2 regions of the Pseudomonas sp. BR20 genome follow, and region 1 is predicted to be linked to the other one. Evidence: riboswitches for the same ligand, from Rfam matches in the RefSeq annotation. Region 1 holds a riboswitch; the other holds the start of a gene.

Evidence for each region. Region 1 has a riboswitch for cobalamin ahead of cobW (cobalamin biosynthesis protein CobW). Riboswitches for the same ligand answer to the same signal wherever they lie in the genome.
Region 2: it holds a riboswitch for cobalamin, as region 1 does, so the genes downstream of both, cobO (cob(I)yrinic acid a,c-diamide adenosyltransferase) here and cobW (cobalamin biosynthesis protein CobW) in region 1, are expected to answer to the same signal.

Annotation. Positions count from the first base shown of each region.
Region 1 covers NZ_CP172012.1:3,851,757-3,857,449, forward strand. Annotated here, with positions in the region: gene cobN (cobaltochelatase subunit CobN) at 1-2,469, opposite strand, end outside; gene cobW (cobalamin biosynthesis protein CobW) at 2,473-3,534, opposite strand; cobalamin riboswitch at 3,628-3,827, opposite strand; cobalamin riboswitch at 3,870-4,074, shown strand; gene ACHPFG_RS17800 (CbtB domain-containing protein) at 4,172-4,360, shown strand; gene ACHPFG_RS17805 (CbtA family protein) at 4,372-5,076, shown strand; gene ACHPFG_RS17810 (cobalamin biosynthesis protein) at 5,073-5,465, shown strand; gene cobM (precorrin-4 C(11)-methyltransferase) at 5,536-5,693, shown strand, end outside.
Region 2 covers NZ_CP172012.1:5,045,951-5,051,643, reverse strand. Annotated here, with positions in the region: gene ACHPFG_RS23200 (C40 family peptidase) at 107-751, shown strand; gene ACHPFG_RS23195 (C40 family peptidase) at 896-1,432, shown strand; gene ACHPFG_RS23190 (PQQ-dependent sugar dehydrogenase) at 1,506-2,819, opposite strand; cobalamin riboswitch at 2,919-3,175, shown strand; gene cobO (cob(I)yrinic acid a,c-diamide adenosyltransferase) at 3,249-3,860, shown strand; gene ACHPFG_RS23180 (cobyrinate a,c-diamide synthase) at 3,857-5,206, shown strand; gene bluB (5,6-dimethylbenzimidazole synthase) at 5,203-5,693, shown strand, end outside.

The DNA.
Region 1 (5,693 bases):
CGGGCCGCAGGCATCCAGGCGTGGCGCGACCACAATGCGCAGGCTTTCGATCACCGCCTTCACATCCTCCCAGCCGGGCTCTTCCAGCTGTTCCAGCGGCCCTTCCAATGCCTGCTCGATCAGTCGCGCGGCGTACAGTTCCAGGCGCTCGCGGGTATCACCAGCGGTACGCCACAACTGCGTATCGATCGTCTGCAACACCGCCGGGCGGCGGCCGGTCCAGGGCTCAGCCAGGGCGCAGTCCAGCGGGTCGAAGCCCAACTCGAAGGCTTTGGCCAACACGCGCAGCAGGCTCGATTGCGGGCCACGGCCATCGCCACGCGGGATGCGCAGCAAGGCCAGCAGGGTGTCAATCCGCAAGCGACCCTGCGGGGACTCGCCAAAGATATGCAGGCCGTCGCGGATCTGCGATTCCTTCAAGTCACACAGGTAGGTGTCCAGGCGCGGCAGCCAAATCGCAGCATCGGCTTCGCCATCCAGTTCAAGCTCCTGGTCGATACGGGTTTCGCGAACCAGCTTGAGAATGTCTTTTTGCAGCTCACGGGCACGGCGCGGGTCGAGCAGTTGGGCTTCGTAGTATTCGTCCGCCAATAGCTCCAGATTACGCAGCGGCCCGTAGGTTTCGGCGCGGGTCAGCGGCGGCATCAGGTGGTCGATGATCACCGCCTGGGTGCGCCGCTTGGCCTGGGCGCCCTCGCCCGGGTCGTTGACGATAAACGGGTAGATGTTCGGCAGCGGCCCCAGCAGCGCATCCGGCCAGCAGTTTTCCGAGAGCCCAACGCCCTTGCCTGGCAGCCATTCCAGGTTGCCGTGCTTGCCCACATGGATCACGCCATGGGCGCCGTAGGTGTGGCGCAACCAGAAGTAGAACGCCAGGTAGCCATGGGGCGGCACCAGGTCCGGGTCGTGGTACACCGCGCTGGCATCCACCTGGTAACCCCGGGCCGGCTGGATGCCGACGAAGGTCAGGCCCAGGCGCAGTCCGGCGATCATCAGGCGGCCGTCGCGGAACATCGGATCGTTGTGGGGAGCGCCCCAACGCTCCAGCACCGCCTGGCGATTGGACTCAGGCAAGCGCTGGAACATCGCCTCGTAGTCGTCCAGGCCCAGGCTTTGATGGCAGGGGCGCAGGTCGAGGCTGTCGAGATCGTTGGTGACGCCGCCGAGCAGATCATGGATCAGCGCAGTGCCGCTTTCGGGCAATTGATCCGGCACCGGATAACCTGCGGCTTGCAGAGCGCGCAGGATATTCAGCGCGGCGGCCGGGGTGTCCAGGCCCACGCCATTGCCGATGCGACCGTCGCGGGTCGGGTAGTTGGCGAGGATCAGGGCAATGCGTTTATCCGCATTCGGCAGCCGTGCCAGTTCGACCCAACGGCGCGCCAATTCAGCGACGAAATCCATGCGCTCGGGCGCTGCGCGGTAGCACACCACGTCCGACTGGCTGCGCTCGCTGCGCCAGGCCAGATCCTTGAAGCTGATCGGCCGGCTGATAATCCGCCCGTCCAGCTCGGGCAAGGCAATGTGCATCGCCAGGTCGCGAGGGCCAAGGCCTTGCTCGCTGGCCTGCCAGCCCGGCTGGTTATCCTGGGCGCAAATCGCCTGGATCACCGGGATATTGCGACGAAACGGCCGCAGATGCGGGGCCTCGGGGCTGGATTGGGCAAAACCGGTGGTGTTCAGGATCACCGCCGCGCCGACCTCATCCAGCAGGTCCTCGACCACCGTCAGGCAGCCGGGCTCTTTCAAACTGGCCACCGCCATCGGCAACGGGTTAAGGCCCGCCGCCTGCAAGCGCTGGCAGAACACGTCGATAAAACCGGTATTGGCCGCCTGCAGGTGCGAGCGGTAGAACAGCACCGCCGCCACGGGCCAATCCGCGTGCCACTCGGTCTGCCAGTCATTGAGACGAGGGTTGGCTTTATGCGGGTGATAAATCGCCGTGCGCGGCAGGGTTTGCGGCTCGGCCCAGGCATAGTCGCGTCCCAGGTAGCCGCTGGCCAGGCAGCGATAGAAGTCCAGGGCATTGCCCAAACCACCCTGACGAAGGAAGCGCCACAGGCGGTCGCGCTGTTCGGCATTCACCGTGCTCAGGCCGCTGAGTTCCGGGTCCGGGCGATCATCCCCCGGCACCAGGATCAGGGTGACGCCGCGCGCGGCCAGCTCCACCAGACGCTCGATGCCGTAGCGCCAGTAACCGATGCCGCCATGCAGCGAAATCAGGATGACCTTGGCGTGGCGCAGCACTTCGTCTACATACAGGTCGACCGAGGCATGGTTCTGCACCTGCATCGGGTTGGCCAGGCGCAGGCTGGGGTAGTCCTCCGGCAACTGCTGGGCCGCTTCGGCCAGCAGCGCCAGGCTGGAATCGCCGCTGCACAGAATCACCAGTTCGGCGGGGGTTTGGCCAAGGTCGGCAATATTGTCGTCCGCGACGAAACCACCGGGCTGAGTCCTGAGCAGGTGCATGGGTTAAACGCTGAGGGCGGCGCGCAGTTGCGCTTCGAGGCCCGCCGCGTCCAGCTCCTGGCCGATCAGCACCAGCCGTGTGATGCGCGCTTCGTCGGCGCCCCAGGCACGGTCGAAGTGCTTGTCGAAACGCGTGCCCACGCCCTGGATCAGCAGGCGCATCGGTTTGTTCGGGATGGCGGCGAAGCCTTTGACGCGCAGGATGCCGTGCTGAACCACCAATTGGGTCAGGGCGTCGAGCAGCAGCGCCTCGTCGGCTTGGGGCAGGTCGATGGAGATGGAATCGAAGGCATCGTGATCATGATCGTCTTCACCATCGTGGTGATGATCGTGGTGGCTATGGCGACCGTCGATATGTTCTTCGGAACCCGCGCCGAGACCGATCAATACATCCAACGGCAGGCGACCGCTGCTGGCTTCGATGACCTTCACAGCCGGCGGCAGTTCTTCGGCGACTTCCAGGCGTACACGGGCCAGGTCTTCGGCGCTGATCAGGTCGGATTTGTTGAGGATCACCAGGTCGGCGCTGGCCAGTTGGTCGGCAAACAGCTCGTGCAGCGGCGATTCATGGTCCAGGTTCGGGTCGAGTTTGCGCTGGGCATCGACCTGGTCCGGGAACGCGGCAAAGGTGCCGGCGGCCACGGCCGGGCTGTCGACCACGGTGATGACGGCATCAACCGTGCAGGCGCTGCGGATTTCCGGCCACTGGAAGGCCTGTACCAACGGTTTTGGCAGGGCCAGGCCCGAGGTTTCGATAAGGATATGGTCGAGGTCGCCGCGACGGGCGACCAGTTCGCGCATCACCGGGAAGAACTCTTCCTGCACCGTGCAGCACAGGCAGCCGTTGGCCAGCTCGTACACGCGGCCGTTGGCCTCTTCTTCGGTGCAACCGATGGAGCACTGCTTGAGGATCTCACCGTCGATGCCCAGCTCGCCGAACTCGTTGACGATCACCGCAATGCGACGGCCCTGGGCGTTGTCGAGCATATGGCGCAGCAAGGTGGTTTTGCCCGAGCCGAGGAAGCCGGTAACGATGGTGACGGGGAGTTTGGCCAGTGTTTTCATCGGATGCCCTTTGGGGCGGGCATACGGGACGATAGGCCCTGCGGCGGCGCGCAGCAGCAGATTTCGTCACCGGATCACCCCGCCCGGTTGAATTGGAAAATCGGTGACGAGGCAGGTCTCCTGGCTTGGGGCTTGCGGGTCTTGCGACCGGCGCTGACTGCGCCTTCCCGCCGTAATGGCAGTGGCGTGGCAGTCAGATAAACCCTTCACAGTTGCGGGGGCAGCCGCGGCTTGGACCGCGTTCCCTTCTTAGCTTCGGCCTGGGCCGAAGAACCTCGAAGGTGCAAGGCTACAGGGGCTCGCCGCATTTGACTACCGTCCCCGGCCCATGCTCTCCTACACATCTTGTTTCGGGTGCCCTTCACAGGGTGAAACGGGAAACCGGTGAGTCATAGCGTTATGACGAGTCCGGTGCTGCCCCCGCAACGGTAAGCGAGTGAAGCGTCAGATCCACTGTGCCTGTATGGCATGGGAAGGCGACGCTTTATAGACCCAGTGTCCCTCGCAAGCCCGGAGACCGGCCCGAATAACATCGAATAACAAACCCGCGGTGGGCGGGCGCTGTTAAAACCCTGCGTGCCTGGCTCGCGGGGTTTGCATGCGCTCGTTTCACCCTGACACCTGAAAGGGACGCGCCATGTCGATCATCAGCAGCACCTCGCACACCGCCAGCAGCTCCGCCACCCTCAGCCAACGCCTGACCGCCGCCATCGGTGCGTCGATCCTCGGCGCGTGCCTGGTGTATTTTGCCGGCTTCTCGCATATCGAGGCGGTGCACAACGCGGCCCACGATACCCGCCACAGCGCCGCGTTCCCGTGCCACTGAGGTCTGCCGACATGATCAAGCGTATTGCGCAAACCGCAGGGTTCACCGGCTTGCTGGCCGCCCTGCTGCTGACCTTGCTGCAAAGCTTCTGGGTCGCGCCGCTGATTCTTCAGGCGGAAACCTTTGAAAAGGCCCCAGCCGCGACTGAAGTCGTGCATGAGCACGCCGCGGGCGCCGCCGCGCACACCCACGACGCCGAAGCCTGGGAGCCGGCAGACGGCTGGCAACGCGTGCTGTCGACCACCGGCGGCAACCTCGTGGTCGCCGTCGGCTTCGCCCTGATGCTCGCCGGCCTCTATACCCTGCGCGCCCCTACCCGTACGGCCCAAGGCTTGCTCTGGGGCCTGGCCGGTTACGCCACCTTTGTACTGGCGCCCACCCTGGGCCTGCCACCGGAGCTGCCGGGCACTGCCGCCGCTGACCTGGCGCAACGGCAAATCTGGTGGATCGGCACCGCTGCCTCGACGGCGGCCGGTATTGCCCTGATCGTGTTTGGGCGCAACTGGCTGCTGAAAGTCCTAGGCGTGGCGATCCTGGTGGTGCCGCATGTGATCGGCGCGCCGCAGCCGGAAACCCATTCCATGCTGGCGCCGGAAGCCCTCGAAGCGCAGTTCAAGATCGCTTCGCAGTTGACCAACGTGGCGTTCTGGCTGGCGCTCGGCCTGATCAGTGCCTGGCTGTTCCGCCGCAACCGCGACGACCAATACTCGGCATGACCCTGGTGGTCGGCCTGGGTTGCCAGCGGGGTTGTGATGTAGACACCCTGCTGGGCCTGTTTGACAGCGCCCTCGCCAATGGCGGGATTGAGCGCCAGCGTGTCACGGCACTGGCCAGCATCGACCGTAAACAGGACGAGCCTGGGTTGCTCGCCCTGGCCCGCTTGCTCAATCTGCCGTTGCAGTGCTTCAGCGCCGCGCAACTGGCGGCGTATGAAGACCGGCTGAGCCACAAATCCAACGTCGCCTTTGCCCATACCGGCTGTTATGGCATCGCGGAAAGCGCTGCCCTGGCCCTGGCCGAACAGCTCTGCGGCGGTCCTGCCCGCTTGTTGATCACTCGCCAGAAAACCGCCCAGGCCACCTTTGCATTGGCCTGCGCCAGCTAAAATCCCGATAATCGCCCTTCCCGATCATGAGCAATCTTCATGCTCGCCCGCTTTTGCACAGGAATTCTCCATGACCGTCTACTTCATCGGCGCCGGCCCCGGCGATCCGGAATTGATCACCGTCAAAGGCCAACGCCTGATCCGCAGTTGCCCGGTGATCATCTATGCCGGCTCGCTGGTGCCGGCGGCGGTGCTGGAAGGACATCAGGCGCAACAGGTGGTCAACAG
Region 2 (5,693 bases), 1.2 Mb from region 1:
TGTCATAGTCCAATCGCGAAGTCACATAGATCACGATTGAATTTGCAAATCGATGTGATAGAAGGCATAGTCTCGACTTCTTTACATACCAGCCACGGTCGTGCCCATGCTAAATCGCTTCGCACCCCTCGTGCCCCTCGCACTCGTTACCCTGTTGTTTGGTTGCGCCTCCCACCCTCAACAGGTGGTTGAGCAGCAAAAAACTCAACAACAGTCCCAGGCAAAATTCGTTGCTGCACAATCTGCTTCTGTTTATGAAGAAACGCTTTATAAAGAAGAGCAAGCAACCGAAAAGGAACTGGCCGATTTTTCCGGCAACAAGCCTTACCAGCTTCCAGTTCTGGCCGACAGCATCCTCGAACGCGGCATGTCCCTGATCGGTACCCGTTACCGTTTCGGCGGTACCTCTGAGGCCGGTTTCGACTGCAGCGGTTTTATCGGCTACCTGTTTCGTGAAGAAGCTGGCATGAACCTGCCACGCTCCACTCGCGAAATGATCAACGTGAAAGCACCGTTGGTCGCGCGCAACAACCTCAAGCCCGGTGATCTGCTTTTCTTCAGTACTGCAGGCCGTGGTCGCGTAAGCCATGCCGGTATCTACCTGGGCGATAACCAGTTTATCCACTCCAGCAGCCGTCGCAGTGGCGGTGTTCGAGTCGACAGCCTGGGCGACAGTTACTGGAGCAAAACCTTCATCGAAGCCAAGCGCGCACTCGCCATGGCCCCGACTACGGTTACCGCCAGTAAGTAAACTTAAAGTGATACTTGAAGTTTGACGTGTAAGGGCTAGAATCCCTGGACATTGTTGTAATCCGTTCGCGCGAGCTTTGCTTGCGCGTTCTGGTTTTCAGCGTTCGGCAGCGATAGCCGCATCCAGACCAGGATTGTTCTGCACATGTCGACCACAGCCCGCCTGCTCCTTATTCTCTGCGCCGCGCTGATCAGCGCCTGCGCCAGCCGGCCGCCGCCTGCTCCCGTTGCGGTCAAGCCCAAGCCGGTATTCAACTATTCCACCCAGAATTTCTCGCCTGCGGCCGAAGACGTGCTCTTTCGTGCGCTGGGCCTGGTCGGCACGCCTTACCGTTGGGGCGGCAACACGCCGGACTCGGGTTTTGATTGCAGCGGCCTGATCGGCTTTGTCTTCCGCGACGCCGCCGGCATCTCCCTGCCGCGCACCACCCGCGAACTGATCGTGATGCGCGCCCAGGATGTCAGTGAGCAGAACCTGCAAACCGGCGATTTGCTGTTCTTCGCCACCGGTGGCGGTTCCCAGGTCAGCCACGCCGGGATCTACGTGGGCGAAGGCCGCTTTGTCCATGCACCGCAAACCGGCGGTACGGTGAAGCTGGATACCTTGTCCAAGGCGTATTGGCAGAATGCTTATCTGAGCGCCAAGCGTGTGTTGCCAGCAAACCTGGCACGTAATCCCTGAACCAAACACCGAACTAAATGTGGGAGGGGGCTTGCCCCCTCCCACATTGGTTTTATGTTGCTTCTGGAGGCGTTTATTGAGCCGCCGACACCCGCCACACCTTATTCCCCACATCATCCGCCACCAGCAGATCCCCCTGCTGATCAATCACCACGCCCACCGGCCGACCCATGGCTTTCTCATCTTTGTCGAGGAACCCGGTCAGCACATCCACCGGCTGACCTTTAGGCTGGCCACCCTCGAATGGTACGAAGATCACCTTGTAGCCACTGTGTGGCTTGCGATTCCACGAGCCATGCTGGCCGATGAACGCGCCGTTACTGAAAGGCGCCGGGAGTTTGCTGCCCTCGGCGAACGTCAGGCCCAAAGACGCCGTGTGCGGCCCCACCGCATAGTCCGGCGCAATTGCCTTGGCCACCAGGTCCAGGTTCTGCGGTGTGACGCGCACATCCACATGCTGGCCGTAATAGCTGAAGGGCCAGCCATAGAACCCGCCATCCTTGACCGAGGTGATGTAGTCCGGCACCAGGTCGCTGCCGATCTCATCGCGCTCGTTTACCGCTGTCCATAGCTTGCCGCTCTGGGGTTCCCAGGCCATGCCGTTAGGGTTGCGCAGGCCGGAAGCGAAAATGCGGTGCTGGCCGCTGGCGCGATCCACTTCCCAGATAGCCGCCCGGCCCTGTTCCGCTTCAAGACCGTTTTCGCCGACGTTACTGTTGGAGCCGACGCTCACATACAGTTTGCTGCCGTCCTTGCTGGCGACCACGTTCTTGGTCCAGTGGTGATTGATGCTGCCGCCCGGCAGGTCGACCACCTTGGTGCCAGGCGCCTTGATCGCGGTTTCACCCGCTTGATAGGGGAAGCGCAACAGCTTGTCCGAATCGGCCACGTACAGGTCATTGCCGACCAGTGTCATGCCGAAGGGCGAGTTGAGGTTTTCCAGGAACACCGTGCGGGTCTCGGCGACGCCATCGTGATCGGCATCGCGCAACAGGGTGATGCGGTTCGGGCTTGGCACCCCGGCACCGGCGCGGCCCATGACCTTCTCCATGACCCAGCCGCGAATGCCCGTGGAATCATCCGGTTTGGGCGGCGCATTGGTTTCCGCCACCAGCACATCGCCGTTGGGCAGCACATATAGCCAGCGCGGGTGGTCCAGGCCTTCAGCGAACGCCGCTACTTGGGTGCCGGCCGCTGCGGTTGGCTTCACGCCCTCTGGCCAGCCGATTGCCGGGGCAATGTTCACGGTGGGGATCAGGGTTTTGTTCGGTTCCGGTAGCTGGGGCGATGGCCCGGTGCCGTCGGACACCTGCAGGGTGGAGCTTTCACCGCAGGCGGCGAGGGTGCCGGCGAGCATGATGAGTAGGGCGAGTCTGGTTTTATGCATGGTGTTCTCCTTGATACCTGTAAGGGTAGAGGAGGGCGCTGGTGCGATGGTTCAAGTGCAAGGCCAGCTTTAATTGACGCTCCACCCCCAACCCACTAACCTTCGCGGCTTGTTCCAGGTGCTCTGTGACCCATGGGTCGACCGAGTGAAACAGGGAAGCCGGTGAGCGAGCGCACTTGTACACAGTGCTGCCGCGATTCCGGCGCTGCCCCCGCAACGGTAAATGAGTCAAGACGGTGCCTTTTGCCACTGTATCGCCCGCGATATGGGAAGGCGCGCCGTCGGCGTGTTCGCTCTGTAGATGAGCAAGCGCGCCACTCATGAGCCCGGAGACCGGCCTGGATCATCCAACAGCATCACGGTGGGCGATGCTTGGCTGTCTGTTTTTTCCTGCCTGCCGTTTTTGTCCAGCCCCAACGGAGAGCTGCCATGACCGATACCCCCGACCGCGACGAACGCCACCTGGCGCGCATGCTGCGCAAAAAAGCCGTGATCGACGAGCGCATCGCCAATTCCCCCAATGAGTGCGGCTTGCTGCTGGTGCTGACCGGCAACGGCAAAGGCAAGAGCAGTTCCGCATTCGGCATGCTCGCGCGCGCCATGGGCCACGGCATGCAGTGTGGTGTGGTGCAGTTCATCAAAGGGCGCAACAGCACCGGTGAGGAGTTGTTCTTCCGTCGCTTCCCCGAACAGGTGCGTTTCCACGTGATGGGCGAAGGCTTCACCTGGGAGACCCAGGACCGCCAACGCGATATCGCCGCCGCCGAAGCCGCCTGGGCCGTCTCCCGTGAACTGCTGCAAGACCCCACCATCGGCCTGGTGGTGCTGGATGAGCTGAACATCGCCCTCAAGCATGGCTACCTGGACCTAGATCAGGTTCTCAGCGACCTGCAAGCCCGTCCGCCGATGCAACACGTGGTGGTCACCGGCCGTGGCGCCAAGCCTGAACTGATCGAAATGGGCGACACCGTCACCGAAATGGGCATGCTCAAGCACGCGTTCCAGGCCGGTATCAAGGCACAGAAGGGCGTCGAACTTTGAATCAGCCCCGTCATTGCCCGGCCGTCCTGATCGCCGCACCGGCGTCCGGCCAGGGCAAAACCACCGTCACCGCCGCGCTGGCCCGTTTGCACCGCAACCTGGGGCGCAAGGTGCGCGTGTTCAAATGCGGCCCGGACTTCTTGGACCCGATGATCCACGAGCGCGCCAGCGGTGCGCCGGTGTATCAATTGGACATGTGGATGGTGGGCGAGCAGGAAAGTCGTCGCCTGCTGTGGGAAGCGGCGGGCGAGGCCGACCTGATCCTGATCGAAGGTGTGATGGGCCTGTTCGATGGCACACCGTCCAGCGCCGATCTGGCGCGGCACTTCGGCGTGCCGGTGCTCGCAGTAATCGACGGCACCGCCATGGCCCAGACCTTTGGCGCCCTGGCGCTGGGCCTGGCGCGCTATCAGCCGGACCTGCCATTCGCCGGGGTGCTGGCCAACCGCGTCGGTACCCTGCGCCATGCGCAACTGCTGGAAGGCAGCCTGACCGAAGGCCTGCGCTGGTATGGCGCACTGTCCCGCGAAACCGGGATCGAACTGCCCAGCCGCCATTTGGGCCTGGTGCAAGCCAGCGAGCTGAACGATCTCGACGTGCGCCTGGACGCCGCCGCCCAGGCATTGGGCAGCAGCTGTGAAGTCGCATTGCCGCCACCGGTGACCTTCGCCGCGCCGGAAGTGATCGCGGCCGAGCCGTTGCTGGCCGGTGTACGCATTGCGGTGGCCCGTGACGAAGCCTTCGCCTTCACCTATGGCGCCAGCCTTGACCTGCTGCGAGCGATGGGGGCCGAACTGACGTTTTTCTCGCCGATCCATGATCGCCAGCTGCCCGAGGCTGACAGTCTCTATTTGCCCGGCGGTTACCCGGAACTTCATCACCAGGCGTTGTCGGAAAACACCCCGATGCTTGAAGCTATTCGTAACCACCATGCCGCCGGCAAGCCCTTGCTCGCCGAGTGCGGCGGCATGCTCTACCTGCTGGATTCGCTCACCGATGTCGACGGCATCCGCGCCGAACTGGTCGGCCTGCTGCAAGGCGATGCGGTGATGCAAAAGAAACTGGCCGCCCTGGCCCTGCAAAGCGTCGAACTGCCGGAAGGCGTGCTGCGCGGGCACACGTATCATCATTCCCTGACCAGCACCGAGTGCCAGCCGATTGCCCGTGGCCTCAGCCCGAACGGCGGGCGCGGTGCCGAAGCGGTCTTCCGACAGGGGCGGATGACCGCCTCTTACGTGCACTTCTATTTCCCGTCGAATCCGACGGCGGTAGCCGCCTTGTTTGCGCCGGACCGAGCTGAAACCCTATCCACTGTGGGAGGGGGCTTGCCCCCAATAGGGCTATGACCGACAACGCTTTCCCCCAGGCCGACCGCGACGCCGTCTACCGCGCCATCGCCGAACGCCGTGACATGCGCCACTTCAGCGGCGGCATGGTCGCCCCCGAATTGCTGCATCGCCTGCTCCAGGCCGCGCACCAGGCGCCCAGCGTCGGCCTGATGCAGCCTTGGCGGTTTATCCGCATCAGCGACCGCGCGTTACGAAGCCAGATTCAACAGTTGGTGGAAGAAGAGCGCATGCGCACCGCCGAGGCGTTGGGCGAGCGCTCCGACGCGTTCATGAAGCTCAAGGTCGAAGGTATCCACGACTGCGCCGAAGTGCTGGTGGCGGCGTTGATGGATGATCGCGAGCGCCACATCTTCGGGCGGCGCACCTTGCCGGAGATGGACCTGGCGTCGCTGTCCTGTGCGATCCAGAACCTGTGGCTGGCCGCGCGGGTCGAGGGGCTGGGCATGGGCTGGGTCTCGCTGTTCGAACCCCAGGCCCTGGCCGA